Regions from separate parts of the Massilia sp. BKSP1R2A-1 genome, predicted to be linked through region 3. Evidence: predicted binding sites of a transcription regulator. Region 3 holds the regulator's gene; each other region holds the start of a gene.
What was found. The regulator sigma-54, encoded in region 3, starts transcription at its own class of promoters, with help from an activator protein. The targets are predictions, from matches to a motif close to TGGCANGNAANCTGCTTT.
Positions count from the first base shown of each region.

Region 1: the regulator sigma-54 is predicted to act here: its motif matches at 3,447-3,464, upstream of ACQ7JA_RS21095 (PEP-CTERM sorting domain-containing protein).
Region 2: the regulator sigma-54 is predicted to act here: its motif matches at 3,104-3,121, upstream of ACQ7JA_RS14725 (PEP-CTERM sorting domain-containing protein).
Region 4: the regulator sigma-54 is predicted to act here: its motif matches at 2,774-2,791, upstream of ACQ7JA_RS24360 (PEP-CTERM sorting domain-containing protein).

Region 1 covers NZ_JBOBRE010000016.1:28,884-35,894, reverse strand. The annotation lists gene ACQ7JA_RS21100 (pectinesterase family protein) at 1-2,721, opposite strand, end outside; gene ACQ7JA_RS21095 (PEP-CTERM sorting domain-containing protein) at 2,753-3,340, opposite strand; gene ACQ7JA_RS21090 (GFA family protein) at 3,571-3,945, opposite strand; gene ACQ7JA_RS21085 (hypothetical protein) at 4,069-4,209, shown strand; gene ACQ7JA_RS21080 (helix-turn-helix domain-containing protein) at 4,251-4,835, shown strand; gene ACQ7JA_RS21075 (GNAT family N-acetyltransferase) at 4,832-5,368, shown strand; gene ACQ7JA_RS21070 (GNAT family N-acetyltransferase) at 5,365-5,694, shown strand; gene ACQ7JA_RS21065 (flagella synthesis protein FlgN) at 5,704-6,174, opposite strand; gene flgM (flagellar biosynthesis anti-sigma factor FlgM) at 6,181-6,495, opposite strand; gene flgA (flagellar basal body P-ring formation chaperone FlgA) at 6,610-7,011, opposite strand, start outside.
Region 2 covers NZ_JBOBRE010000008.1:272,857-279,867, reverse strand. The annotation lists gene ACQ7JA_RS14745 (homoserine dehydrogenase) at 1-195, opposite strand, end outside; gene ACQ7JA_RS14740 (pyridoxal phosphate-dependent aminotransferase) at 221-1,447, opposite strand; gene ACQ7JA_RS14735 (Mth938-like domain-containing protein) at 1,576-1,962, shown strand; gene ACQ7JA_RS14730 (EamA family transporter) at 2,035-2,409, shown strand; gene ACQ7JA_RS14725 (PEP-CTERM sorting domain-containing protein) at 2,440-3,063, opposite strand; gene ACQ7JA_RS14720 (peroxiredoxin) at 3,358-3,849, shown strand; gene ACQ7JA_RS14715 (PhoH family protein) at 4,076-5,926, shown strand; gene ACQ7JA_RS14710 (hypothetical protein) at 6,003-6,785, shown strand; gene ACQ7JA_RS14705 (YciI family protein) at 6,817-7,011, shown strand, end outside.
Region 3 covers NZ_JBOBRE010000011.1:86,971-93,981, forward strand. The annotation lists gene ACQ7JA_RS17300 (enoyl-CoA hydratase/isomerase family protein) at 1-1,050, opposite strand, end outside; gene hpf (ribosome hibernation-promoting factor, HPF/YfiA family) at 1,180-1,536, opposite strand; gene ACQ7JA_RS17310 (RNA polymerase factor sigma-54) at 1,594-3,066, opposite strand; gene lptB (LPS export ABC transporter ATP-binding protein) at 3,066-3,842, opposite strand; gene lptA (lipopolysaccharide transport periplasmic protein LptA) at 3,839-4,393, opposite strand; gene lptC (LPS export ABC transporter periplasmic protein LptC) at 4,436-5,041, opposite strand; gene ACQ7JA_RS17330 (KdsC family phosphatase) at 5,058-5,588, opposite strand; gene ACQ7JA_RS17335 (KpsF/GutQ family sugar-phosphate isomerase) at 5,588-6,610, opposite strand; gene ACQ7JA_RS17340 (cation:proton antiporter) at 6,690-7,011, shown strand, end outside.
Region 4 covers NZ_JBOBRE010000023.1:19,620-26,630, forward strand. The annotation lists gene ACQ7JA_RS24345 (hypothetical protein) at 279-716, shown strand; gene ACQ7JA_RS24350 (GFA family protein) at 730-1,134, opposite strand; gene ACQ7JA_RS24355 (prolipoprotein diacylglyceryl transferase) at 1,145-2,053, opposite strand; gene ACQ7JA_RS24360 (PEP-CTERM sorting domain-containing protein) at 2,188-2,742, opposite strand; partial or broken gene gltA (citrate (Si)-synthase) at 2,997-3,131, opposite strand; gene ACQ7JA_RS24370 (TonB-dependent receptor) at 3,239-5,545, opposite strand; gene gltA (citrate synthase) at 5,706-7,007, opposite strand.

The DNA of each region.
Region 1 (7,011 bases), on a different contig from region 3:
CGAGATCATCACGCCCGCACGGCTTTCGCCCTTGATCGTCACATTGTCCTTGCCGTTCAGGTACAGCAGCTCTTCGTAGCTGCCGTTCCTGACCGTGATCGTAACGGGATCCAGCTTCGAGAAGCGCCCCATCGCATAGTTCAGGGCGCCCTGCACGGTGCGGAAGTCGGCGTCGCCGTCGTCGTCCACGGTCACGCTGTTGCCAAGCGGGAGACTGTCGCGCGTAGCGAACGTCCAGCCGGCGGCGCGGCCCAGGCCCACGAAAGGCGTGCCGCCCAGGCTGGTGTTGGTGAAGACGCCGTCGGCGATCGCCACATAGTACTCGGTGCCGTAGGCCAGCTTGTTACTGTGCGGCTTGATCGTCACCGTGTTGCCGACGATCCTGATCGGCGTCGTGTTGACCTTGCGGACGAGCAGCTGTCCCTCATAGCCCAGCGTATCGGTTTCGCCGCTCAGGCGGATCACGTCGACGAGGGCATCGTCCGCCTTGCGGAAGATGCGGATGCTGCCGCTGGTCCCGAGGGTCGGCGGCTTGTCGAAGACCAGTGTCAAGGTGGTGTCGACGTGCACGCTGGCCTCCAGCGGCGCCGGGAAGCTGGCGCCCTCCATCGCATACACCTGGGTCGGCTGCACGAACTGCGGCGCGATGGTGGCGGCGATCGCGCGGGTGAGCGAGGGTTCGGAACCGCTGCGGAACACGACGTTGGCGTGGCCCGCGCCGACCGCGCGCAGCAGCACGGTATTGCCGCTGGTGCTCACGGCGACGACGGCCGGGTTGCTCGACTCGACGCTGAAGCTGTCCGGCTGGTTGTCGCTGGCGATCGCCGTCACCGATACCTGGTAGGGTGCGTCGCCGACTTCAGCGGACCAGGTGAGGTTGGCCGGGTCGACGTTCAGCTGCACCGGCTTCTGGCGCGGGTCGCCCACGCGCACGTCGTCGATCATGAAGGATTTGTTGGCCGTGTACAGGCCGATCAGCCCGCGCGCGGCGAATGCCGCATCCGTCACCGAGCCCATATTCCTGCCGTCGAGGTAGACCGTCAGCGTGCTGCCGATCATCTCGAAGCGCACCGTATAGAACTGCGCATCCATCGCAATCGGCGTGCGCACCTGGCGCGGTCGGCTCAGCGAGTTGTTCAGCATTTTCGCGATTTCCACCTGGGTGCTGGTGGTGCTGTTCTGGACGTTCAGGCCGGCGCCGTACCAGTTGGCGGGATCGACGTAGCGGGTGACGAGGTAGAGCAGCTTGTTGCCGGTGGTGCCGTTGGTCATCGGGCGGATGCGCGCCTCGACGTAGTAGTCGGCCGAGGGCACGCCGCCGAAGGCCTCCGGCTTGACCAGGGCCAGCACGCCGCCCGTGCTCGCGGCCGCGTACTGGAGCACCTTGTTGGTGCCGCCCGCGCTTTCCGCAATCACGCTGAAGCGGCCGTTCGGTCCGCCGACGGGCAGCAGGTTCCACTTGCCGCTCGTGCCGTCCTGGAAGTCGTCGCAGAAGTACAGGCCGGTGGCGGGGCAGGCGAGGGTGGGATTCTCATCAAACGTGACCTTGCCGGTGCCGCTGATCGTCGTGGCGATCTTGCCGACGCCGGACTGGGCCAGGGCATTGGCTTTCACCAGCGCCGCCGGGCGCGGCGTGAAGGCGTAGGGCACGGTCCAGCCTACCGCATTCGACACGGAGCAGGCGCCAAGGGCCGCGCCGTTCAGCAGGGAGCCGCTGTCCTTGAAGTAGCCCGGGTTCGCGCTGCTCATATTGCTGACGACCCTGTCGCAGCCCTGGGCGCCGGCGATCTCGAACACATTGTTGTTCGAGAGGATCCTGGCGTTCTTGCCCGCGCCGACGCTGTAGCTGTGCGCGTACGGGGAGGCCGACTTGCTGCCGACGTAGTAGTTGTTAAACAGGTGCACCTGGCCGAAGCGTACGCGCGGGGCGCGCTGGACCACGTCGCGGTAGACGTTGTTGCTGAAGGTGACGCGCAGCTTGCCTTCGTCGGCCGTGGCCGAGTCGCTTCCGCCGACCAGCGAGGTCTTGTCGTGCTGGCCGAAGACGTTGTACGACACCGTCACGTAGTCCGATGCATTGGTGATGTCGAGCGAACCGTCGTGGCACTGCTTCTTGTGGCCGTTCTCGACCGGCAGGAAGTTGTCGGTCATCGGCACGTCGGTGAAGGTCACGTGGTCGACCCAGACGTGGTGGGAGCTGGAGACGCCGATGGCGTCATAGGCCGAGTTCCAGTTGCCGGTGGAGCCGTCCGTCGGGTCCCATACCGGTTCGACGTCGCAGGGATTGACGATCTTGAGGTTGCGGATGATGACCTGGGACACGTTCGTCACCAGCACGGTGCCGTTGACGATGCCGGCGTTCGCGTCGGCGCCGATCAGCGTCGTATTGCTCTTCAGGCGGATGGCGCCGCGCGCGGCCTGGTCGGCCGTGGAGGCGTAGGGCTGGCCTTCGCTCATGTCGATGGTGCCGACCAGCTTGATGATCTTCGGGTTGTCGCCGCCATTGGCCAGCGCGGCGAGCAGTTCCGAACGCTTGGTGACGGTGTAGATGTGGTTGCCGGCGGCGGTCGAGCCGCCGACCGTGCCGCCGGCCTGGCCGGCCCAGCCGTCGAGCGGGGCGCTTTGCCGCGCCGGGTCGGTCGCCGCCAGCGCGGAACCGCCGCACAGGCCCGCGAGCAGGAAGGCGGCGCATAGCGATGCCTTGAAACGTGCATGTTTCATGGGAGTCTCCTGGAACAGGATGGAAGGGGTGTCAGGCTTGTGCGCGCGCCTTGCGGCGGCGCGCGAGGGCCAGCCCGGTCGTGCCGGCAAGGAGCAGGGCGATGCCGCCCGGCTCGGGCACCTGCGCCGTGCCGATCTGCGCGGAGAAGGTGCCGTACGCGCCGTTCCAGGTGACGTTGGAGAGGTCGAGGGCGATGGCGTGGTCGTTCAACACCGACAGGGCAGGCAGGGCGCCGATGCCGCTCGTGTCCAGCAGGGTGAAGCTGCCGATCTTCTGGCCGAGGGTCGGTCCGAAATCGAAGACCAGGCGGTAGTCGCCGGACGCCACGGCCAGCTCGTTGAGCATCACGGTCAGCTGGCCGGTGGTGCTGAAATCGAAGCCGAACAGATAGTCGCCGGTGAGGAATTCGACGCCGCCCAGGTCGCTGGGATCGATGGCCGTGGTGTTGCTGCCCGGCTCTGCGGCGAAGCCGTGGTCCAGGCCCAGCATGCCCGCGGGCGAACCGTTGTAGGTGCCGGTGATGGTGCTGCCTTGCAGGGAAATCGGCGCGGCGCCTGCCTGGCTTGCCGTGAGTGCCGCCGCCAATACCAGTGTCTCCAATATGATTGTAGTTTTCATTTCTTGGTCCTGTTCAAGCGAGTGATGGAACAGGCGAGTGCCGGCGCGCCGGGCTGGGGCCATCGCTGGCCCGGCATCCGGCGTGTGGACTTGCTTGTCGTGGGGAGAAGCAGCTTTCAGCCCAGCTGCCGGACTCGGCAGTGGTGCTGAAAGCTTAGCACGAATGCATGTGATTTGGTCGGACCATTAAGAAATTTTGGTCTGGCCGATTGTGAATGTGGCGCGATAGCTCAGGCGGCGGGGCAGTGTGGCAGCCAGGATGGCCGCGTATCGGTATGCAGTTCGATCCGGACCGGATCGGTGAAGGGGGTGTCCAGGGTGCCGAGGGTCACGGCGATGCGGTCCGGCGTTTCCTCGCTGCGCCAGAACAGGGTCGAGCCGCAGCGCCGGCAGAAGGCGCGCCGCCCCTGTTCCGAGGACGCGAACTCGGTGATGTTGTCCTCGCCGCGCTCGATGTGCAAGTCCGCGCGGGCGACGTTGGCGTAGGTGCCGGCGCCGGCCCCATGCTGTTTCTGGCACATGGTGCAGAAGCAGTGGCTGGCGCTCTCGACCGGACCGGCAACGGTGTAGGCGACCTCAGCGCAGAGGCAACTTCCTTTAAGCATGGCTGGCTCCTCGGGACCGGTATGCACATATTGTAGGGCAGGACGATTACACCACGCATGGGGCTCTCCTGAAGAGGAATGGCGCCTTACACTCGGCCCCTGTCGAGAACACAAGGATCCACCATGAAGTCCATGCACAGGCTGTTCGCCGCCGCCTTCGTCGCGCTGCTCCTCTGCGCATCCTACAGCCGCGCGGAACAGGAAGAAGGCAAGCAGGCCGCACCCCTCTGCGAACCGGGCGACGCCGAGGCAAGCTGCCCATAAATCCGGTATACAGGAATTTGTTTTCCTATATACTGGATTGCATGGACATCAACCAGCTCATCGCCAGCCGCCTCCGCGAATTGCGCGAGGCCCAGGGCCTGACCCTGGCGGCCCTGGCCGAACGCAGCGGCGTCAGCCGCTCCAACATTTCCTCGATCGAACGCGGCGAAAGCAGCGCCACTGCCACCGTGCTGGACCGGCTCAGCGCCGCCCTCGGCGTCACGCTGGCCTCGCTGTTCGACAAGCCGACGGACGCGCCATCGCCCGTCTCGCGGTGCGACTCCCAGCCGGTGTGGACCGACCCGGTGTCCGGCTATGTGCGCCGCAATCTGTCGCCCTTGACCTGGTCGCCGATCCAGATGGTCGAGGTGAGCTTTCCCGCCGGCCAGCGCATCGCCTATGAAACGGCGGCCCGCAACACCGACGTGTACCAGCAGATCTGGATCATCGAGGGCCAGCTCGCGCTGACGCTGGGCGACACGCCCTGGCAGCTCGGCGCCGGCGACTGCCTCGCCATGAAGCTGCACCAGCCGGTCAGCTTCCACAATCCTGGCGACAGGCCGGTGCGCTATCTCGTCGCCCTCGTCACCCAGCCCCACAAGGCATCGCGCAAGGAGGACGCATGAACACCGACATCACCGTGCGCCGGCTCGACGCCGGGAAAGCGGCCGCGCTGAAGGAGCAACTGGCCGACGTGCTGCTCGACTGCGTCGAAGGCGGCGCCTCGGTCAGCTTCATGCTGCCGATGGCGCGCAGTACCGCCCTGGATTTCTGGGACAAGGTGGCGGACGGCGTCGCGCAGGGCGGGCGCACCCTGCTGGTGGCCGAGGACGAGGAGGGCGTGATCGGCACCGTGCAATTGATCACCGGCCTACCCGACAACCAGCCGCACCGCGCCGACGTCGCCAAGCTGCTGGTGCACCGCCGCGCGCGCAATCGCGGCGTGGGGCAGCAGCTGATGCTGGCGCTGGAACAGGCCGCGCGCGAACAGGAACGATGGGTGCTGGTGCTCGACACGGCGAGCGCGGCGGCCGAGCGGCTCTACGAGCGCCTGGGCTGGCAGCGCGTCGGCGTGGTCCCGGGCTATGCGCTGCTGCCGAACGGGGAATTGTGTGGCACGACTTTTTATTACAAACAACTCGACGGGCACAGCACATGACTAACGCGTTCATCGCCTCCGTGCCACTCCTTCGCACGGAACGGCTCAACCTTCGCGAATACCGGCGGGAGGACTTCGACGCATTCGCGGCGCACTGCGCCGACCCCGTCAGCTCGGCCCACATCGGTCCGGCCGACCGCCAGGCCGCATGGCGCATCTTCTGTTCGCACGCAGGTCTGTGGCTCATCCATGGCGCCGGCTGGTGGGCCGTCGGGGAAAAGGAGAGCGGGCGGCTGGTCGGCAGCGTCGGCGCCCATGCGCGCCCGGCCGCCGAAGCCGGTTCAGGTGGAAAGCGTCTGGGTGGCCAGGCCGATGACCAGGCGTGAAGCCGTTTCCTAGCCGATGACGTAGCGTTTCGAGGGACCGCTGCCGAGCGTCTGCCCGCTGGATCCATACACGCCGCCGGCCTCAAGGCCGGCCGGCATGCGCAGGGCGTTGAGCACGCCCTGGTTGTGCGCCAGCTGCTTGTTGATCAGCATGCCGTTGACGCGGTTGAGTTCCTTGGCCTGGCGGGCCAGTTCGAGCAGAACTTCCCATTGGGAACGGGCCTCGGTATTGCCGCCGACCGCCAGCCACGGTTCCATGCCCGCTTCCGATCCTTCGCAGCCGGCCGCCAGCAGGGCGGCGTGGCGCTGGTTCGACAGCGCGGCCAGTTCCTGCAGCAGGGAATTCTTGCGTGGAGTGAGTTCCGCCAGCCCGTCGGCGTCCGCTGCGACCAGCAGCGTCTGTTCCTGTTTCATCAGCTCGATGAGCGCGCTGACGTGTTGCTGTTCCTGAGGGACGGTCGAGATTGGGCTGGTAGGCATGAAAGGTTATCGCTTGCGGGAATGGAGCAAGTCGCGCACGGTGTCGAGCAGGCCGTCGGCGACTTTCTCGGAGTTGACCTGGAACTGGCCATCGGCGATGGCCATTTTGATGCGCTCGACTTTCTTGGTGTCGAACACCTGGTTGTTGCTGCCCACGGCATTCGCCATCGCCTGGCCCTGCGAGGACAGGCGCACGCTATCGGTCTGCGCCTGGGTGGTCGCAGTCGTGGTGGCGGCCTTGTCCGCGGCGCGCGTGTTGTTGGCTGGGGTGTTGGCGGGCTGGAGGCCCGGGTTGCCCTTGACGGTATCGTTGATTTTCACAGCATCATCCTTCTCTGTTCGGAGCCGGAAACTCCGGTATCTGCATCGTGTATCGGCGCGGATTTCACAAACTTTAGAGCAGAAAAGGCGTTTCTAAAAATATATTTACTGAGCTTAGATGGCGATCTCGATGATGCCCCCGGAACGCGCCGTGCCGCTCACGACAACGCCGGACTGGGTGCGCGCCTGCGCCACCTGGCCTTCGCCCGCATTGTTGATCGCCTTCGCTTCCGCCGACACCGAGAAGTTCGAGCCTTTCGAAACCAGGCGCACCGCCTGGCCCTGCTGCACCACCGGCTTGGATTTCAGGGTATCGAGTCGCAGCGGCGTACCGGCCGGGAGCGACGCCGTCGGCGTACGGCCGATGGCCTGGGCCATGTCGGTGATGATGCCGTTCGGCATGGCGGCGATATCGCCCTTCATCACGACGAGCTGGCTGGCGTCGACCGGCTGGCCCTGGGCCAGCGGCACCGCGGCGGCCACGTAGTCGGCGACCACGTTCACGGTGGCCTGAAT
Region 2 (7,011 bases), on a different contig from region 3:
GAACGGGTCGCCCACGACCTCGACGCCCGCGCCGACGACCGCGCGCGCCTTGTCGAGGTTGCGCGCCGCCACCATCGTAATCTCGATACCGCGGCCGGCGCGGCGGCGGATCTCCTCCTGGTTGCGTTGAAGAACGTTAAAGGTGCCGGCGCCGACGGTGCCGACGCCCAGGAGGCCTACTTTGATGGGATTCATGTGATGTGTCCGTGTATACGTGATGTCAGCGCGCGTGGCGTCGTCGGTAGCCGTCGAGGAAACGCGCGATACGACCGCAAGCGTCTAGCAGGTCGTCGGAATTGGGAAGGAACACCAGCCGGAAGTGATCCGGGGCAATCCAGTTGAAGCCGGTGCCTTGCACCAGCAGCACTTTTTCCTCGGACAGCAGTTCGCAGATGAACTGCTGGTCGTCCGTGATCGGGTACATCTTCGGATCGAGGCGGGGGAACATGTAGAGCGCCGCTTTTGGCTTGACGCAGGACACGCCCGGAATATCGGTGAGCAGCTTGTGCGCGAGGTCGCGCTGTTTCAGGAGGCGTCCGCCGGGGCCGACCAGGTCGGCGATGGACTGGTAGCCGCCGAGGGCGGTCTGGATCGCGTACTGGCCCGGGGCGTTGGCGCACAGGCGCATCGAGGCCAGCATGTTCAGGCCTTCGATATAGCCTTTCGCATGGCGCTTCTCGCCCGAGACCACCATCCAGCCGGCGCGGTAGCCGCAGGAGCGGTAGTTCTTGGACAGGCCGTTCAGGGTCAGGAACAGCACGTCGTCGGCCAGCGAGGCGATCGAGACGTGTTCCTCGCCGTCGTACAGGGTCTTGTCGTAGATTTCGTCGGCGTAGATGATCAGGCCGTGCTGGCGCGCCAGCTCGACGATCTCGAGCAGCACCTCGCGGTGGTACAGGGCGCCGGTCGGGTTGTTCGGATTGATGACGACGATCGCGCGCGTGTTCGGCGTGATCTTCTTGCGCATGTCCTCGATGTCGGGCAGCCAGCCGGCCCCCTCGTCGCAGACGTAGTGCACCGGGTTGCCGCCCGCCAGGCTGACCGCCGCGGTCCACAGGGGATAGTCGGGCGCCGGCACCAGCACCTCGTCGCCGTTATTCAGCAGGCCCTGCATCGCCATGACGATCAGTTCCGACGCGCCATTGCCCAGGTAGATGTCGTCGATGCCCACGCCGGCAATGTTCTTGCCCTGGGTGTAGTGCATGACGGCCTTGCGCGGCGCGAACATGCCCTTCGAATCCGTATAGCCGGCGGCGCCATGCATATTGCGGATCATGTCATGGACGATCTCGTCCGGCGGATCGAAGCCGAACACGGCCAGGTTGCCGATATTGAGCTTGATGATCTTCTGGCCGTCGTCCTCCATCTGACGGGCCTTTTCCAGCGCCGGGCCACGAATTTCGTAGCAAACATCATCCAGCTTGTTCGATTTCAGGATCGGTCGCATGTCTCTCCAGCTCGGTGGCGCTTTGTTGCAGTGCGAAAAATACCATTCTGCCGAAAGCGCCCGATTTAAGCAACCTCGCCTCTCCGGGTACAATGTTTCGACTAAAGTAACCCCGGATCGACCATACGATGAAGCTCCATTCCGACAACAACGAGAAGTACCAGACCGTCACCGGCTACGACGCCAGCGGGGTCGAGATCAACGCCCAGCGCTTCAATTTCAGCCTGACGGTGCTGCCGGAAGTGCCGCCGCGGCCCTGGCCTGTGACGCGCTTCGAAGACCTGACGGCTGCCCATTTCGAGCAGATCGCCCAGGACCGGCCCGATGTGGTCGTGCTCGGCACCGGCGCGCGCCAGCGCTTCGTGCACCCCAAGCTGGTCGCCAGCCTGTCCGCCCTCCACGTCGGCGTGGAAAGCATGGACAGCCAGGCCGCCTGCCGCACCTACAATGTGCTGATGGGCGAAGGCCGCAAGGTCACCCTGGCCCTGATCATCGAAGCATCCGCTGGCGCCTGAGTTCGCCAAGCTCCGCCTCGACGCGCCGTTCGCCACGACGCGGCGGGCGCTTGCAACCACCATAACAAGAACATGAATTCTTCCGCCTTCATCTTCATCATCACGGGCGTCATCCTGAACGCCGCCGCCCAGCTCCTCCTCAAGGCCGGCACCAATGCCCTCGGCGGCGCCATCCACCTGACCCGCGAGAACTGGTTCGCGACGGGACTGAAGGTCGCCACGCAGTGGCCGATCATGGCCGGCATGCTCTGCTACGTCATTTCGCTGGTGGTCTGGATCATGGGCCTGTCGCGTACCGACGTGACGGTCGCCTACCCCATGCTCTCGCTGGGCTACGTGATCGGCGCGATCGGCGCCTGGCTGTTTCTCGGTGAAGTGATTTCGCCCCAGCGCATGCTGGCGATCGGGGTGATCATGCTGGGCGTGGTGCTGCTGGCCCGTAGCTGACGGGCCGCAGGATGAAGCGATGAGGAGGAATCAGGCCTTGCGGCGCGCGGCGAGGAAACCGAGCATGCCCAGGCCCAGCAGCGCCAGCGAGGCCGGTTCGGGCACGTCGCCGCTTGCCGACGGGTCCGTCACCACGAAGGAACCGTAGACCGGGCCGGTGTATGCCAGGTCATCGCCGATGCTGCCGCTGACGGCCATGAAACCCCAGGCTTCGCCCAGGCCCAGGTTGAGGGTGAAGGATGTCGACAACAGCGCGTCGCCGGTAGCGCCTGCCAGCAGCGTCGTGTTGGCGGGCTCGCCCTGCCAGATGTACATGCCGGTCGACGAGCCATCCCATTGGCGGTTGGAACTCAGGTCGATGTTCAGCGTCAGCGCGCCGGCCTTGACGGCCCTGGTGCCGAACACATAGGTCTGGGTCGGCGTGCCGATCCAGCTTCCGCCCGCGATGTAGCGATAGGACAGGGTGTTGCGGTCGATGGTCACATCGCTGAACCATTCGGTGATGTTCCAGCCCTCGGCCCAGCCGCCGACCCACTGCTGGCCCAGCGGGCCCTTGCCGGTAGTCTGCTCGTAGATGCCGATCGGTTCGGCCATGGCCGGAATGACGGACAGGGCGAGGCTGGCGGCGAGAGCGATGGTGCGGAAAGTGCGCATGAAGATCCTTCGATGTTTGATTGGAAACTATACATCCATTAAAGCAACTTTCATGCCAAAATAAAATGTTCATTTGAAACAAATGCTTATGCGCTGGCGTTTTCCTCAATGTAAAAGATTTCGACAGTCATCACGATCAAACAAATAAATTTCAATTCGACATCTTGAAAAATTGAAACATTGCCTCACCTTGCCTCCCTGAGCCGTCCATACAGGACTAGCGAGGGAGCACAGCGCCGATTATCATTCTGGTATTCGTCCTGCCCCACCAGGAACCCGGCAGCCAATGCCGCCATGACACGCCAGGAGAGCCCCGTGGCCGAAAGCCTTACCGCCGCACCCGTCGAGAATTTTTCCGCGCCCATGACGGGCGAGCAGACCTTTGAACTTGCCGGCCGTCCGGCGAAGTACACCGTGCTGTACTTCTACCCCAAGGACAACACGCCGGGCTGCACCACGGAGAGCATCGCCTTCCGCGAAGCGTATCCGCAGATCCAGGCCCTGGGGGCCGAAATCTACGGCATCAGCCGCGACTCCCTGCGCTCGCACGAGAACTTCAAGGGCAAGCTCGGCCTGCCCTTCGAGCTGATCTCCGATCCGGAGGAAAAAGTGTGCAATCAGTTCGCCGTCATGAAGATGAAAAATATGTATGGCAAACAAGTGCGCGGTGTAGAGCGCAGTACGTTTATCATTGACGCTCAAGGCCGATTGGTGAAAGAATGGCGTGGCGTGAAAGTCAACGACCACGTGGCCGAAGTGCTGGAATTTCTGAAGAGCCAGCCCTGAAAAATGGATGGCTCCGGTGATTAACTTGCTGGATACCTGCCGCCTATTTTGAGTCACACGTTTCAATCACATCCGCACCAATCCAACCTGGCTCCAGCCGGACCGGCATCCTCCGGCTTGCAGCCTGCATTCCACCAAGCCTTCCTAGTTGCATCGTTCCCGCGCAGCGGCGCTGCCCTGCCGCGCCCGCGCGCTCGACCAAGCCTTTTTTAGATAGAGAACCAAGATGCCACTGCCAAAAATGCCCACGAAGCCGGCCACCATGCTGCTGGCAAAAGATTACCCGAAGGCTGAACCGGGCAAGTCGCCCGTGCGCCCGGCGTCCGCCAAGACCGACGCCGACCTCGAAGACCTGATCAGCGGCCAGGCCGTGCCATCGCCGAAAGCGGGCAAGGCGCGCAAGGGCAAGGCCGCCGCCAACGAACCGTCCGTCGCTGCCGGCGTCACCGGCGCCGCGCCGGTCGACACCAATGCCACGCCGAGCGCCCCAGCCCCCGCTGGCGAAGCGCCGCTGGCCAAGGCGCCCGCCCGCAAGTCGAAGGACGGCGCCACCGCGCGCCTACCGGTTGTCCGTACCCGGGAAACCGACGCCGACCTGCCGCATCCGGCCAAGCACAAGCCGGTCGAAGTCACCGTCAAATCGTCCACCAGCCGCAAGGCCGACAAATCCGGCACCACCAAGGTCTTCGTGCTCGACACGAACGTGCTGATGCACGACCCGACCTCGCTGTTCCGCTTCGAGGAACATGACGTCTACCTGCCGATGATGACGCTGGAAGAACTCGACAACCACAAGAAGGGCATGTCCGAAGTCGCGCGCAATGCGCGCCAGGTGGCGCGCACCCTGGACGCCCTGATCGCGAATGTCGATGACGATGCCATCGAAGCCGGCATCCCGCTGGCCAAGCTCGGCAACAAGGATGCCCGGGGCCGCCTCTACTTCCAGACCAACCTGGATTCCGCGCCTTTGCCGGAAGGTCTGCCGGAGGGCAAGGCCGACAACCAGATCCTCGGCGTGGTGCGTGCGCTCGAAGACCGGATGGCCGGCCGCGCGATCGTGCTGGTGTCGAAAGACATCAATATGCGCATCAAGGCGCGCGCCCTGGGACTGCCGGCCGAGGACTATTTCAACGACCACGTGCTGGAAGACACCGACCTGCTGTACTCGGGCATCGTCCAGCTGCCGGACGATTTCTGGAACAAGCATGGCAAGGACATGGAGTCCTGGCAGGAAAACAAGAACGGCAACTCGGCCACCTTCTACCGCGTGACCGGCCCCGTGATTCCGACCCTGCTGGTGAACCAGTTCGTGTTCATGGAGCCGCAGAATGGCGAGGCGCCCTTCTATGGCCAAGTGAAACAGATCAACGGCAAGACCGCCGTCTTCCAGACCCTGCGCGACTATAGCCACAACAAGAACAATGTCTGGGGCATCACGGCGCGCAACCGCGAGCAGAACTTCGCCCTGAACCTGCTCATGAATCCGGAGTGCGACTTCGTCACCCTGCTCGGCCAGGCCGGTACCGGTAAAACCCTGCTGGCCCTGGCCGCGGGCCTGGCGCAGGTGCTGGAGACCAAGCAGTACAACGAGATCATCGTCACCCGCGTCACCGTGCCGGTAGGCGAGGACATCGGCTTCCTGCCGGGTACCGAGGAAGAGAAGATGTCGCCGTGGATGGGCGCTTTCGACGACAACCTCGAGGTGCTGATGAAGTCCGACAGCGACGGCGGCGACTGGGGCCGCGCCGCGACCCAGGACCTGATCCGCTCGCGCATCAAGATCAAGTCGCTGAACTTCATGCGTGGCCGTACCTTCGTGAACAAATTCCTCATCATCGACGAAGCGCAAAACCTGACGCCGAAGCAGATGAAGACCCTGGTCACGCGCGCCGGTCCCGGCACCAAGATCCTGTGCCTCGGTAACATCGCCCAGATCGACACGCCCTACCTCACCGAAGGCTCGAGCGGCCTGACCTATGTGGTCGACCGCTTCAAGGGCTGGGGCCACAGCGGCCACGTCACCCTGGCGCGCGGCGAACGCTCGCGCCTGGCGGACCACGCCAGCGACGTGCTCTGAGCGCATCAAGCCATTGTCCGAAACGCCCGCTTGCAAAAGCGGGCGTTTTTCTTTTCAGCCCCCCCATTCACCACGCATGCTTTTTCTCCTCAAGCTCCTGCTCGTCCCTTCCCTGATCGCCCTCGTCACCCTGGCCGGCCGCCGCTGGGGTCCCGCCATCGCGGGCTGGCTGTCGGCCTTTCCCATCGTCGCCGGCCCCATCCTGCTGGCGATCGCCCTCGAACAGGGTCCGGCCTTCGCCTCGGTCGCCGCCGCCAACACCCTGATGGCGGTGCTGGCCATCCTGGTCTTCAGCGTCGCCTACGCACGCAACGCCCGGCGCGGCATGCCGCGGGCGATGCTGGCCGCCCTGCTGGCCTATGCGCTGGCGGTCGCCGTGCTGCAGGCGCTGCCACTGCCGCTGTGGGCCGGTTTCCCTGCCGTGCTGGCCGGCCTGCTGGTGGCGCCTTACCTGTTCGGCCCTGCGCCGGAACAGGTGCCCGCCACCGGCAAGCCGGCAAACGACCTGCCCTGGCGCATGCTGGCCGGCGCCATCCTTTCCCTCAGCGTCACCTATGCCGCGGCCTCGCTCGGCCCGCGCCTCTCCGGCCTGTTTGCCATGTTCCCCGTGATGAGCACGGTGCTGGTCGGCTTCTCGCACCGCGCCAACGGGCCCGGCTTCGCGGTCGCCCTGCTGCGCGGGATGATCAAGGGCTATTTCGCCTTCGCAGTGTTCTGCGTGACCCTGTCGCTGCTGCTGCGCGACCAGGCGATCGGCGCCGCCTTCCTGCTTGCGACCGGCGCCGCCCTGCTCGTGCTGCTCGTGCAGAAAAAGTGGATCGGTGCGCCGCAGCGTGCCAGCCGGACCAAGGCGACTTAAAATAGCCGGGTCCAAACACGAGGAGACATCCATGCCGCACATGCTGTTGATCCACGAACCGGTCGGCCAGCGCGCCACCCGCAGCGAGCCTGAAGGCCGCGCCCTCTACGAGCGCATGCTGGGATGGGGCGAGGAACTGCGCGAGCGCGGCCTGCTGCTGGCCGCCGAATCGCTGATGGGCACCGAAAAGTCGGCGCGCGTGAGTGTCCCCGGCGGGAAACTGCGC
Region 3 (7,011 bases):
CCACACCGGCTCGAAGAAGCGCGCCACCATTTCCGGCGTTACCTCCTCCAGCGTCACCGGATTCCACTTCGGCTGATTGTCCTTGTCGATCACCAGCGCCCGCACGCCCTCCAGCACCTCGCCGTGCTCGAAATTGCGGCGCACCAGGTTACGCTCCATGCGCAGGCAGTCCGCCACATCGAGCGACGCACCACGCTGCAAGAGTTCGCGCGTCACGCACATCATCAGGGGCGAGCGCTGGCGCATCGCCTTCAGCGCCTTCTGCGCAAACGGATTCTCGTCGCGCGCCAGCGACGCCATGATGGCCGCCACCGAGGCCGCGCCGAAGTGCGCATCGATCACGCCGCGCTGCGCCTGCAGCTCGCTGGCGCCCGCCTGGGCCGCGAACTGCGCCGCATAGGTGCGGATCGCCTGCGGCAGCTGCGCCCCCGGCGTGGTCTCGATCAGCGCATTCAGCTCGCCCAGCTTCTCGCCAGGCACGAACACGTCGGCTAGTCCCACGTAGAGCGCATCGGCCGCGCCGATCGTCAACCCGGTCAGGCCCAGGTACTGCCCCAGCTGTCCCGGCGCATGCGAGAGGAAATGGCTGCCGCCCACGTCCGGGAACAGGCCGATGTTCACTTCCGGCATCGCCATCTTGGTGCGGTCGGTGACGATGCGCAGGCCGCAGCCTGGCCCGCCCTGGGCGATGCCCATGCCGCCGCCCATTACCACGCCGTCCATCACCGCGATATACGGTTTCGGATAGAAGTGGATCAGGTGATTGAGCGCGTATTCCTCGGTGAAGAAATCTTCCAGCAGCGCGCTGCCGCCCGTCGGCGCCACACGGCCGACGTCGTGGAAGAAGCGGATGTCGCCGCCTGCGCACAGGGCCTTCTCGCTGCTGCTGGTGATGACGACGGCGTCGATGCCGGCATCGGCCTGCCATTCCAGCAGGATCGCGGTGATGGCGCGCACCATGTCGAGCGACAGCGAGTTCAGGGCTTTCGGGCGGTCGAGCGTGATGACGCCGGTGCGGTTGGCGACGCGGGTCAGGACGTAATCGGTCATGGCAGCTTCTGTGGTCGAAAAATGATGCATTCTACCGAAGGCTGCCAGCAAATTCCTATCTTTACAATGCAAAAAGGGCGTCCCCTTAGACGCCCTTGCGGTGTTGCCGCGGAATGTGCGCGGCTGTGTTTACGCTGCTGCCGTGGTTTCGTCGATATCCGGCATGCGCTTGTGCGCGACGTGGTTATGGTCTTGCAGCATGGATTTGTGTTTTAAAACCTGCCTGTCCAGTCTGTCCATCAGCGTGTCGATCGCGGCGTACAGGTCTTGTGCGGCGCTGGCGACGTGGAGTTTCTTTCCCGATACCGATAAGTTGATTTCGGCTTTCTGCCTTTTTTCTTTTTCGGTGAGATTGTCGATCGCGAGGAACACGTGGGTATCGATCACGTGGTCGAAATGGCGGGTGATGCGCTCGAGCTTATTCTGAACGTATTCACGGATGGCGGGGGTGACTTCGAGATGGTGACCGCTGATTGTGAGGTTCATACACACTCCTTGGGAAGGTGCCCTGCCCGCGCCACAAGGTGAGTGTGGGCAGGTGCTTTACAGGGATTTGCGGAGGCTGACGGGCGGAATCTTGAGCGCTTCGCGGTACTTGGCGACCGTCCTGCGCGCAATGACCATACCTTGTTCCCCGAGCATCTCCGCGATCTTGCTGTCGGATAATGGGTTCCTAGGGTCTTCTGCTCCTGTCAATTGCGCGATGAGCGCGCGGATCGCCGTCGAGGAGGCTTCTCCCCCCGCTTCGGTGGCGACATGGCTTCCGAAGAAGTACTTCAGCTCAAACATGCCGTGCGGGGTCAGCATGTATTTCTGCGTGGTTACACGGGAGATTGTGCTCTCGTGTAGGCCTAGTGTATCAGCTATCTCACGCAAAACAAGAGGGCGCATGGCAACGGCGCCGTGACTGAAAAAGTTACGCTGGCGCTCCACAATTGCCTCGGCAACACGCAGGATCGTGTCGAAGCGCTGGCGCATATTCTTGATGAGCCACTTGGCTTCCTGCAACTGCGCGCCCATCTGGCTTTCGCTTTTTCCCTGCTTGAGCAGGTTGGCGTACAGGGAGTTCACGCGCAGCTTCGGCATCACGTCCGGGTTCAGCGAAACCGACCAGCCGTGCTTGGCGCGGCGGACGATCACGTCCGGCACCACGTAGTCCGACACGTTCGAGGCGAAGGCCGCGCCGGGATGCGGATTGCACTGGCGGACCACGGCCTGCACTTCGCGCAGGTCTTCGTCGTCGCAGTCGAGCGCCTTCTTCAGCTTGGTGTATTCGCGCTGGGCGAACCAGCTCAGGTAACCCTCGACGATTTTCAGGGCCAGGCGCCGCGTGACGAGCGGCACGCCCGGCATGCGGCGGATCTGGAGCGCCAGGCATTCGGCCGCGCTGCGCGCGCCCACGCCGACCGGGTCGAGGCTCTGGATCAGGGCCAGCGCGCAGCGCAGCTCGTCCATGTCGATCTCGAGTTCCTCGGGCAGGCGCGCGTGGATCTCGTCGAGCGGTTCTTCCAGGTAGCCGTTGTCGTCCAGGGCGTCGATCACCAGCTCGGCCAGGGCGCGGTCGCGCGCGCTGCAGCCGGTCAGGCGGATCTGCTCCGCCAGGTGTTCGCGCAGGGTGGTGCCGTCGGCTTCCAGTTGCGGGCGTCCGTCCTCGTCGTCGCCGCTGCGTGCGCCGCCGCCCTCGCCGCCCCAGTCGCTGTCGGCGTCGCCGCGCTCGCCCTGCTCGCCATCCTCATGTCCCTCGCCCTCGGCCTTGGCGCCGCCTTCTTCCTGGGCGGGCTGCGCGCTCGGCGCCTCGCCATTGGCAGGCGCCGTGTTGATGGCGCCGTCGGCCAGCAGGCGCACCGAGCGGTCGAGTGGATCGTCGAGACGCTCGAGCAGCGGATTGTCGTGCAGGATCTGCTCGATCTCCTGGTGCAGTTCGAGCGTGGACAGCTGCAGCAGGCGGATCGACTGCTGCAGCTGCGGCGTCAGCGCAAGGTGCTGCGAGGTGCGGAGCTGCAGGGACTGTTTCATTACATCCTGAAGTGTTCGCCGAGGTAGACGCGTCGCACGGATTCGTCGGCGATGATGTCGTCGGGACGGCCGGAAGCCAGCACGGCGCCCTGGTTGATGATGTAGGCGCGGTCGCAGATGCCGAGCGTCTCGCGCACGTTGTGGTCGGTGATCAGCACGCCGATGTTGCGCTCCTTCAGGAAGCGCACGATGCGCTGGATCTCGATCACCGCGATCGGGTCCACGCCCGCGAACGGTTCGTCGAGCAGCACGAAGCGCGGGTTGGTGGCCAGCGCGCGCGCGATCTCCACGCGGCGGCGCTCGCCGCCCGACAGCGACAGCGCCGGGTTCTCGCGCAGCTTTTCGATCTGCAGCTCGGCCAGCAGGGTGTCGAGGCGCTCGTTGATCTCGTTCTTGCCCAGGGCCTTGCCATTCTCGTCGCGCTGCAGTTCCAGCACGGCGCGGATGTTCTCTTCTACCGTGAGCTTCCGGAACACCGAGGCTTCCTGCGGCAGGTAGGACAGGCCCAGCACCGCGCGCCGGTGGATCGGCAGGCTCGTGATGTCGGTGCCGTTGATGTCGATCGAGCCGGCATCCGACGGCACCAGGCCGACGATCATGTAGAAGGACGTGGTCTTGCCGGCGCCGTTGGGGCCGAGCAGGCCGACCACCTCGCCGCAGTCGACCTGCAGCGAGACATCGCGCACCACCAGGCGCTTGCCGTAGCTCTTCTGCAGGCCCTTGACGACCAGGGTGCTGCAGCTGTCGCCGGCGGGTTTTTCCAGTACGGCGTTCATTGCTTGGCGCCCTCCGCCGGCGTCGTGCGGCGCGGCGCGATGATCAGGGTGCCGCGGCCGCCGCCGACCGTGCTCTTGCCGCTGGGGTCGTTGCGCACCTGGGCCACTTCACGGCGGTTGTCGTAGGAGATGAAGGGACCCTTGATCTCATTGGTCATGCGGCCGTTCTCCAGCTCGCGCACCTCGGCGGTGGTGAACAGCTTCACCAGCTCGGCGCGCTCGTCGTATTCGATGCGCTGGGCCTGGCCCTCGACCCACAGGTCGGGACCGCCGTCGCGCTTCTGGCGGAAGGTGGCGAGCTTGCCGTTGTTGGCGGTGAGCGTCACGCTCATATAGCCTTCCGGCGTTTCCTTCACCAGGGCGCGGTCCGACTTGAGCACCAGGGTGCCGCGGGTGAGCACGACGTTGCCGGTCAGGATGCGGGTCTGGGTGACTTCGTCGACGTCGAGCGTGTCGAAGTTGATCACGGCCTGCTTGAGCGAATCGGCGCGCTCCGCCGTGGCGGTGAGCGATGCCAGGGTGAGGAAAGTGGCAGCGAGTATTTTTTTCATGGTTTTGCTGGTCCTGTTGTAACGCGGCGCGGGCATTGAAAATCAGCGTTGCGCGCGCGGCGGATAGACGATCTGGCCGCGGCTGGCCAGGTGCAGCTTCTGGGTCGCGTTGTTCGCGACCATGCCGGTGCCGGTCACGGTGGCGGAGCCGAGCTGCATCTCGATCGGCTTGTCGGTCTTCATGATCTCTTCGTCGGGCAGCACCGTGAGCGCCTGGGTGCGCACGCGCAGCGCTTCGCTGGTCGGCGTGGCCGGACGCTGGATGTCGACGTTGCCGATCAGGTCGACGCGGTGTTCTTCATGGAAGATGCGGCCCTGCTTCGCCACCACCGTCATGCGCGGACGGCCCGGCGTCATGCCCTGCACCACCGGCGCATCGACCTCGGACACGTCGCCCAGCGGACGGTGCGTCAGGCGTTTGCCGGAAACGACATAGCTCGGCTTGCCGTCCTGCGTCATGCGCACGAAGGAGAAGTTCTCGACGATGTAGTCCGGCTCGCTGGACGGGCCGCCCAGGCGCGGGTCCTCGTCCTCGCCCTGCAAGACCTGCAGCAGCCAGAAGCTGCCGAAGGCGCAGAACACCCCGACCATCATGATGGTCAGGAGCTTCCAGCGGTGGGCGGTGCGTTTGTAGTTCGACGGAGCCATGCTCGTTCCTGGAAGGTCAGGCGAAGTACGGCGCCAGCGCCTGTTCGTAGTTGCCCTGGGCGCGCATGATCATGTCGCACACCTCGCGCACCGCCCCCTTGCCGCCCGCGTTGCGGGTGACGTAGTGGGCGCGGTACTGCACCTCGGGGTGGCCCGACGGCACGGTGATGGCGAAGCCCACGCGGGTGAACAGCGGCAGGTCGATCACGTCGTCGCCGATGTAGCCGCATTCCTCAGGCGTCACGCCTGTCGCTTGCAGCAGTTCGGCGAATCCGATGCGCTTGTCGTGGATGCCCTGGTAGACGTGCGAGATGCCGAGGTCGGCGGCGCGCTTGACCACGATCGGCGACTTGCGCGCGCTGATGATGGCGGTCTTGACGCCGGTCTTGTTCAGCAGCTGGATGCCGAGGCCGTCGAGCACGTTGAAGGTCTTGGTGACCTCGCCGTCCGGGCCATAGGTCAGGCTGCCGTCGGTGAGGATGCCGTCGACGTCGAAAATCATCACCTTCACGCGCGCGGCGCGCTGCATGTGTTCGAGCGGCGTCATCAGATCACCTTGGCGCGGGTCAGGTCGTGGATGTGCAGTGCGCCGACCAGGCGGTCATCGGCATCGACCACGAGCATCTGGTTGATGCGGAATTCTTCCATCACGGCGACGGCGTCGACCGCCAGCTGCTCCGGATGGACGCGGCGCGGGTTGGCGTGCATGACGTCGCGGATCAGGATGTTCGAGAAGTCGTGGTAGCGCTCGATCAGGCGGCGCAGGTCGCCGTCGGTGAACACGCCGATCGGACGGCGCTCGTCGTCGACGATGGCGGTCATGCCCATGCCCTTCTGGCTGACTTCCAGCAGCGCCTTGGCCAGCAGGGTGTCGGGGCCGACGGCGGGGATGGCGTCCCCGGTGCGCATCACGTCGCGCACGTGGGTCAGCAGGCGGCGGCCCAGCGCCCCGCCCGGGTGCGACAGGGCGAAGTCTTCCTCGCGAAAACCCCGCATGTCCAGCAGGGCCACGGCCAGGGCGTCGCCCATGGCGAGCGTCACGGTGGTGCTGGTGGTCGGGGCCAGGTTGAGCGGGCAGGCTTCCTTGTCCACCGCGATGTTCAGGTGGATTTCGGACAGCTTGGCCAGGCGCGAATGCGGCTTGCCGGTCATCGCGATCACGGGCGTGCCCATGCGCTTGATGGCCGGGAGGATCTCCAGCAGCTCGGACGATTCGCCCGAGTTCGAGATGGCGATGAAGACGTCCTTGGCGGTGACCATGCCGAGGTCGCCGTGCGCGGCTTCGCCCGGGTGTACGAACATGGCCGGGGTGCCGGTCGAGGCCAGCGTCGCGGCGATCTTGCGGCCGATGTGGCCGGATTTGCCCATGCCGGAGACGACTACGCGGCCCGTGCAGCCATACAGGAGGTCGACTGCGCGCACGAAATTGTCGTCGTCGCCGAGCCGTGCATGCAGCGCGCGGATCGCGTCCGCTTCGATGGCCAGGGTCTCGCGGCCCAGCTCGAGCACGCGCCGTGCCTGGCCCTCGTCAAAACTTTTCAGCATTATTTTTTCATGGGTTACACTCATGATGGCAGTATAGCCGAAACGCGTAAGCAAAAAACTTGCCAGTCGTAACAAACAACAACAACAACCAGTATTGGGGATAATGCATTCCGGACTTGAACTGACCCTGCTCCTGCTGGGCTGCGCCGTGCTCGGCGTGGTCGCCTTCCGGATGCTTCACCTGCCGCCGATGCTCGGCTACCTGGCCGTCGGCGTATTGATCGGCCCCCATGCGCTGGCGCTGGCCAACGACAGTCCCGCCACCCACGCGCTGGCCGAGTTCGGCGTCGTCTTCCTGATGTTTTCCATCGGGCTCGAATTCTCCCTGGCCCAGCTCAAATCGATGCGGCGCATCGTGTTCGGCCTCGGGCTCGCCCAGGTCGTATTGACGATCGTGGCGGCGATGGTGTTCGGGCTGTTCATTT
Region 4 (7,011 bases), on a different contig from region 3:
CGCTTTTCGCGTTTTCGAGGCGTGCGGTTCGCTTGCCTCAGGCGTCTCGCGGCATTTGCACTGAAAGCGTGCGTTCCAAGGGCACATCCCGTCGATTGTAGGGGCTGGAGCCGCCGCCATTCAGTGCTAAAAATGCAAGGGCTTATGAGCCTTGCTCATCAATTCCACAGCGCAATCCAGCGGCGCGCTTTATCCACCTCACATGACTTTACGTCCGTTAATACAGGATTAAGAACTGCCCGGCTACAGTCTGGCGGTCGCCATTCCGATCGATCACGATGAAAACCCGGTTTCTCACCGCACTCGCCACCGCAAGCGCACCGCTGCTCGTGGTGTATGCGGACATGCAGGATGTGTCCACCGATGTGGGGAAGGATCCCTTCGCCCTTCCCGGCCCGCCGACGCCGCAGCCGCAGCCGAAGCCGGACGCGCGCCCGAGCGATGAAGCGATCGGAAAAGCCGTACGGGAGGTGCTGGCCGAGATGCCGGGCCAGCCGCTGTCGGGGAGCGGCGCCGCGCTCAGCGGCGGTCCCTACAAGGAATTTGCCCGCCAGTTCTCTGATGCCGAGCGGCCCCACTGCATGGGCCCGAATGCCCTGAAACACCAGCCGGCCAGTACCGTGTACAAGGGGTGGAACATCGGCGTCGGCGGCATCTTCGCCCTGCCCTTCTGGGCCACGGCGATCGTGCGCGGCAAGTGCAACTGGAACCGCTGAGGGCGCTACCGGATCAGGCCTGCTTCCGGTCCGCCGGGTGGTTCACGCCATCGTTGGTCGCAACCTCGCCCAGATCGAAAGGATTGACGTCTTCGAGACAGCCGACGTTGTAGCCGTATTCCTGCGGATTCGAACGGCGCTGGTGGTGGGTGTAGATGCCGCACACGGAACAGAAGTAATGCTTGGCCGTCATGGTATTGAACTGGTAGAGCGTCAGGACGTCCTCGCCCTTCACGATCCGGATGCCGGACAGGGGCACCGAGGCGACGATCGCCCCCTTGCGGCGGCAGATCGAGCAGTCGCAGCGGCGCGGATCGACGATGCCGTTCGGCAGGCTCAATGCCAGTTCCACCGCGCCGCAATGGCAGCTGGCCTTGTGCACGGGCTGGATGACGGTCGTGCCGACTTGCTTGATCATATGCCCTCCTCTAGGTTTGGGGCGCCTGCGCGCCGGCAGGCGCCGCATTGCGCCGTCCGAGCAGCACGAGTCCGACGATCCCCGCGACGATCATGGCGGCGGCGATCAGCTCGGCCTGGGTCGCGTGCATGCCCGCGAAGCTGTACGGCGGGTTCACCCGGATCTGCTCGATCAGCAGGCGCTCCACGCCCGCCAGCAGCAGGTAGAGCGAGAACAGCCAGCCCGTGCGGAAGGGATGCCTGCGAAGCGCCCACAGCAGCGCAAAGCAGGCCAGGGCCATCGCCGATTCGTAGACCGGCGTGGGATAGACGCCGGGCGCGGCGATGACCTCGCCGTAGATGTTGTTCTCGTAGGTCTGGGCCCAGAACCAGGTCGGCAGCCAGTCGGGCTTCAAGGCCATGTTCGCCGCGATGCCCCAGTCCCCGTCACCGGATATTTGGCAGCCGAGACGGCCGATCGCATACCCCAGCATCATCGCCGGCGCCACCGCGTCCAGCATCGGGCGCACCGGCAGCTGCCAGCGGCGCACGTAGACCAGCCCCGCCAGGGTCCCGACGATCAGGCCGCCGAAGACGCTGAGGCCCGAGCGGCTGAAGATCATCGACCAGGGATCGAGCGCGAACTGCTGGGTGTTCTCCAGGATGTGGAAGAGCCGCGCGCCGACGATGCCGGTGAACATGACCAGCATGGTGAGGTTGGAAACGAGTTCGTGCGGCGGCTTGACGATCGGCTTGCCGTTAACGAGGCGTCGCCCCGGCAGCAGCGCGCCAGCTTCGTAGAGTCGGCGCAGCTCGGCGGTGAGGCAGGATGCGGCGGCAAACATGGCGCAGGCGACCAGGAGGCCGAAGGTGGCGAACGGCAGCGGGAGGTCGAGGCCGGTGAGTGCGCGTACCACGTCGCTCAGGTAGGGGTATGACATTGCGTGCTCTTCAATACTGTCGGAAACACGCTAATGTACCCGAAGCCGGGTAATCAAACGCCGTTCACGCGGACGAGAAAACGAAACAAGCGGACCGAAGTCCGCTTGTCGACGGGATCGTCCCCGGCACTACCTTACTTGGCTGTGGGCTTACGGCGCGACATGGCGAATCCGAGCAGGCCAAGTCCGATCAGCGCGGCGGACGCCGGTTCCGGGACATCTGCCGCGTCGACCTGGTAAGCCCAGAGACCGAGGTCGGAAAAGGCGCCAGCATCGGTTTGCTCGTAGTGGTACCAGCCGTTATTGTTGTAAGCGTAAAACCATCCAACCGTGCTTGGATCCTGCCCCGACGCATCATAGTTGCCCCAGATCAGTTCACGCTCGCCGGATCGGCCCATCACGGCTGCGATCTCGCCCCAGGACTGGGTGTTCAGGTTGGCCGAGCCGTTGGCCAGGGTTTGCACGGCGGTCAGGTCCGCAACCTGGAAACCGGCAGCATTGGCGATGGCCAGCTGGTCCGCGTAGCTCTTGCCGAATAACACAGGCAGTTGGAGCCATACCAGATTGGTCGAAGTGTCTTTGAAGGTCGCGAGGCCGCTTACTGCCTCATGGGCGACGAGGCCTGCATGTGCTTGCACACTGGCAGCGAGGATGAGCGAGGCGAAGATGGACGAGATCAGCTTTTTCATTGGAAACCCTTTAGTTTTGTGTCTCCATGTTAAAGCACGATGCATGCCAGCAATATTTACTTTTACAAATCAATGACTTATGGAATCATCATTGTTGGTTATGAAACTAATGTAAATATTCTCGACACGCGCCCACCGAAGGGTCGTTCAGCTCAGCAAGGAAATGGTGAACAATGCGTCGAAATTGCCACAAAACCCAATGGGCGAAAAAAAGCGGGCCGAATCCCGCTTTCCTGACGACGCCGCGTTGAGGATTAACGCTTGTCGATCCCCGGCACGTCGCGTACCGGCGAGCCGACGAACAGCTGGCGCGGGCGGCCGATCTTCTGTTCCGGATCGGCGATCATTTCGTTCCACTGGGCGATCCAGCCGATGGTACGGGCAATCGAGCTTCTGGGTGTCAGGTCTGACATTCGGACACGACCTCGACAGTAGCAGCGGACTATGGCTGAGACCGTGTCTAGATGTCAGACCTGACACCAAGGTTCTGAAGTGCCTAGAAGTTCATGCGGAACTGCACGCCATAGGTGCGCGGCTCGGTCACGATGCCGGTCAGGTTGTCGAAGTCGATCGCGGCCTGGACCTGGACTTCGTCGGTGATGTTGCGCACGTAGGCGGCCAGTTCGTACTTGCCGTCGCCCCACTTGTAGCCGGTGCGCGCACCGCCTTCCAGCAGCGACTTGGCCTTGTACTCCCTGGCTTCGTACAGGAACATGTCGTAGGTGCTGCGGTAGGCCCAGTCGGTGTCCGCGTAGAAGTCGCCATTGCCGAGCGGGACGCTGTAGCGCAGCGTCAGGTTGGCCTGCCAGCGCGGCGCGCGCGGCAGCGGATTGCCGTCGATGCGGACGGTGCCCGGGAAGGGGCCGACCGGGTTGGTCACCGTGCAGCCGGCGCGCCCGCCGGTGTTGGCGAAGTTGCCGCACTGCTGGACGAACAGCGAGCCGTCCTTGATCTCGGTGTCGTTGTAGCTGCCGCCGAAGGTCATGCGCAGCGAATCGGACAGCACCGCCTGGAAGTCCAGCTCGACGCCCTGGCCGGTGACCTTGTCGGCGTTGATCAGCTGGTTCATGTTGATCACGCCGCTGCCGGCGGTGAGCTGCTTGTCCTTGACGCGGTACTGGAACACGCTGGCCGACACGCGCGCGCGGCGGTCGAACAGCTCCTTCTTGAAGCCGGCCTCCCAGGACAGCACTTCCTCGGCGTCGGCGAAGGACGGACGGTCGGCCAGGCCGTTCAGGCGGCCCTGCATGCTGGGCGCGCGATAGCCGGTGGCGATGCGCGCGAACAGGTTGGTGTCCTGGTCCAGCGCATAGGTGCCGCTCAGATCCCAGCTGACGTTGTTCGACTCGTTGTTGATGATGAAGGGACCGGCCGTGGTGGCCTCGACGCGGCGCGCCGAGAAGTCCTTCTTGTCGTTGGTGTAGCGCAGGCCGGCGCGCACTTTCAGCTTGTCCGACACGGTGTAGTTCACCGAGCCGAAGGCCGCCCACGACTTGGTCGACTGGTCCTGGGTCGCATAGAACGGGTTCTGCGGATTGCCCGGGGCCAGGGAATCGAAGCTGATGCTGTCGATGCGGATGTCTTCGTTGAAGTAGAACAGGCCGCCGATCCACTGCAGCGGGCCGGATGCGTTGGACTCGGCCCGGAACTCCTGGGTGAACTGGCGGTGCGCCGGCAGCAGGTCGGCCGTCTCCACCACGAAGGGGATGTAGCCCGGCCCCATCGGCTGCGCATACACGGCGCCGTAGCCGCCGTCGACGTCGGCGCGGCTGTAGAAGTCGGCGGTTTCATAGCCCGTGATCGAGTGCAGGGTCACGCTCGGCAGGTCCCAGCGCAGGCGCGCGCTGCCGCCCTTGGTGCGCAGGGTCTGCTTGTTGACGCCGTCGGTCGGATAGCTGCCGTAGTCGAAGCCGTCGACCAGTTCGTTGGTCCCCTGCTTGATGATGTTGGCGCGGAACAGGGTCGCGTTGTTGTCGAGGTCGCGGGCGTGGAAGTTGAACAGCGCGCTGAATTCCTTGCTCGGCTTGAACAGCACTTGCAGGCGGCCGGCGTTGTCGTGGTAGCCCTCGAAGTCGCGGGTGCCGGTCGGGCGCGGGTTGTGGACGCGGTCGTCGCGGTTCTGCGACTGCAGCGACAGGCGCGCCGCGACCGTCTGGCCCAGCGGCAGGTTGAATGCGCCTTCGGCGTTCTTCACGCCATCCTTGCCGAAACCGGCGCTGAGATAGCCCTCGGTGCGGAACACCGGACGCACGGAATCGAACTTGATGACGCCGGCAGGCGAGTTACGGCCGAACAGCGTGCCCTGCGGGCCGCGCAGCACCTCGACCTGCTCGACGTCGAACACCGGGAAGCCCTTGAGCATGGGGCTTTCCTGGACGATGTCGTCGACCACCAGGCCGACCGGCTGCGAGGCGTTCAGGTCGAAGTCGGTATTGCCCTGCCCGCGGATATAGAAGCGCGGGAAGGAACGGCCGTAGTCGGATTCGATGTTCAGGCTTGGGGAGCGGCCGGACAGGAAGCGGATGTCCTGGCCGCCGGCGGTGAGCGTGTCGAGCTTGTCGCCGCTGACCGTGGTGATGGACATCGGCACGTCCTTGATGTTCTCCGCACGCCGCTGCGCCGTCACGATGACCACATCGAGGCGCTGGCCGCCCTGCCCCTGCGCCTTCTCGGCCGGGGCATCTTGCGGGGCCGGGACGGCGTCTTGGGCCAGGGCCGCATTGAAGGGAAAGGCGCTGGCGACGGCCATGCACATCAGGCTGTGGCGGGTCGGGAGGGTCAGGCGGGAGCGGAGAGTCTTCATTCTTTTCCTTTGCGAACGACACACTTGTAAAGACAAGCAGTCTACCGAACGGTCGTTCAGCTCAGCAAGGAAATGATGAACAATGCGTCAAAATTGCCACAAATCCAATAGGCGAAAAAAAAGCGGGCCGAAGCCCGCTCCTGATGACATCGCGAAGTGATCAGCGCTTGTCGATACCCGGCACGTCGCGCACCGGCGAGCCGACGAACAGCTGGCGCGGGCGGCCGATCTTCTGTTCCGGATCGGCGATCATTTCGTTCCACTGGGCGATCCAGCCGATGGTACGGGCCATCGCGAAGATACCGGTGAACAGCGAGACCGGGATGCCCAGGGCCGACTGCACGATGCCCGAGTAGAAGTCGACGTTCGGGTACAGCTTGCGCGACACGAAGTATTCGTCGTTCAGGGCGATCTTTTCCAGTTCCATCGCGAGCTTGAACAGCGGGTCGTCCTGCAGGCCCAGTTCGTTCAGCACTTCGTGGCAGGTTTCGCGCATCAGCTTGGCGCGCGGGTCGAAGTTCTTGTAGACGCGGTGACCGAAGCCCATCAGCTTCACGCCCGAGTTCTTGTCCTTGACCTTCTCGATGAAGGCCGGGATGTTCTCGACGCTGCCAATTTCCTTCAGCATGGTCAGTGCGGCTTCGTTGGCGCCGCCGTGGGCCGGGCCCCACAGGCAGGCGATACCGGCAGCGATACAGGCGAACGGGTTGGCGCCCGACGAACCGGCCAGGCGGACGGTCGAGGTCGAGGCGTTCTGCTCGTGGTCGGCGTGCAGGATCAGGATGCGGTCCAGGGCGCGCACCAGCACGTCGTTGACCTTGTACTCTTCGCACGGGTTGGCGAACATCATGTACATGAAGTTGGCGCTGTACGACAGGTCGTTGCGCGGGTACATGAAGGGCTGGCCGACCGAGTACTTGTATGCCATCGCGACCAGGGTCGGCAGCTTGGCGATCAGGCGGATGGCCGAGATCTCGCGCTGCTGCGGATCGTTGATGTCGAGCGAATCGTGGTAGAACGAAGCCAGCGCGCCGACGGTGCCGACCAGGACCGACATCGGGTGTGCGTCACGGCGGAAGCCGCGGAAGAAGAAGTTCATCTGCTCGTGAATCATCGTGTGGCGGGTCACGGTGTTCTCGAACTCGGCCTTCTGCGCGGCGTTCGGCAGTTCGCCGTTCAGCAGCAGGTAGCAGGTTTCCAGGAAGTCGCAGTTGACGGCCAGCTGCTCGATCGGGTAGCCGCGGTACAGCAGCTCGCCCTTGTCACCGTCGATGTAGGTGATGCTCGAGTTGCACGAGGCAGTCGACATGAAGCCAGGGTCGTAGGTGAACTTGCCGGTCTGGCCGTACAGCTTGCGGATGTCGATGACGTCCGGGCCGATGGTGCCTTTGTAGATCGGCATGTCGACCGACGGGCTGCCGTCGGAGAACGACAGGGTGGCTTTGGTATCAGAGATATTCATGGCA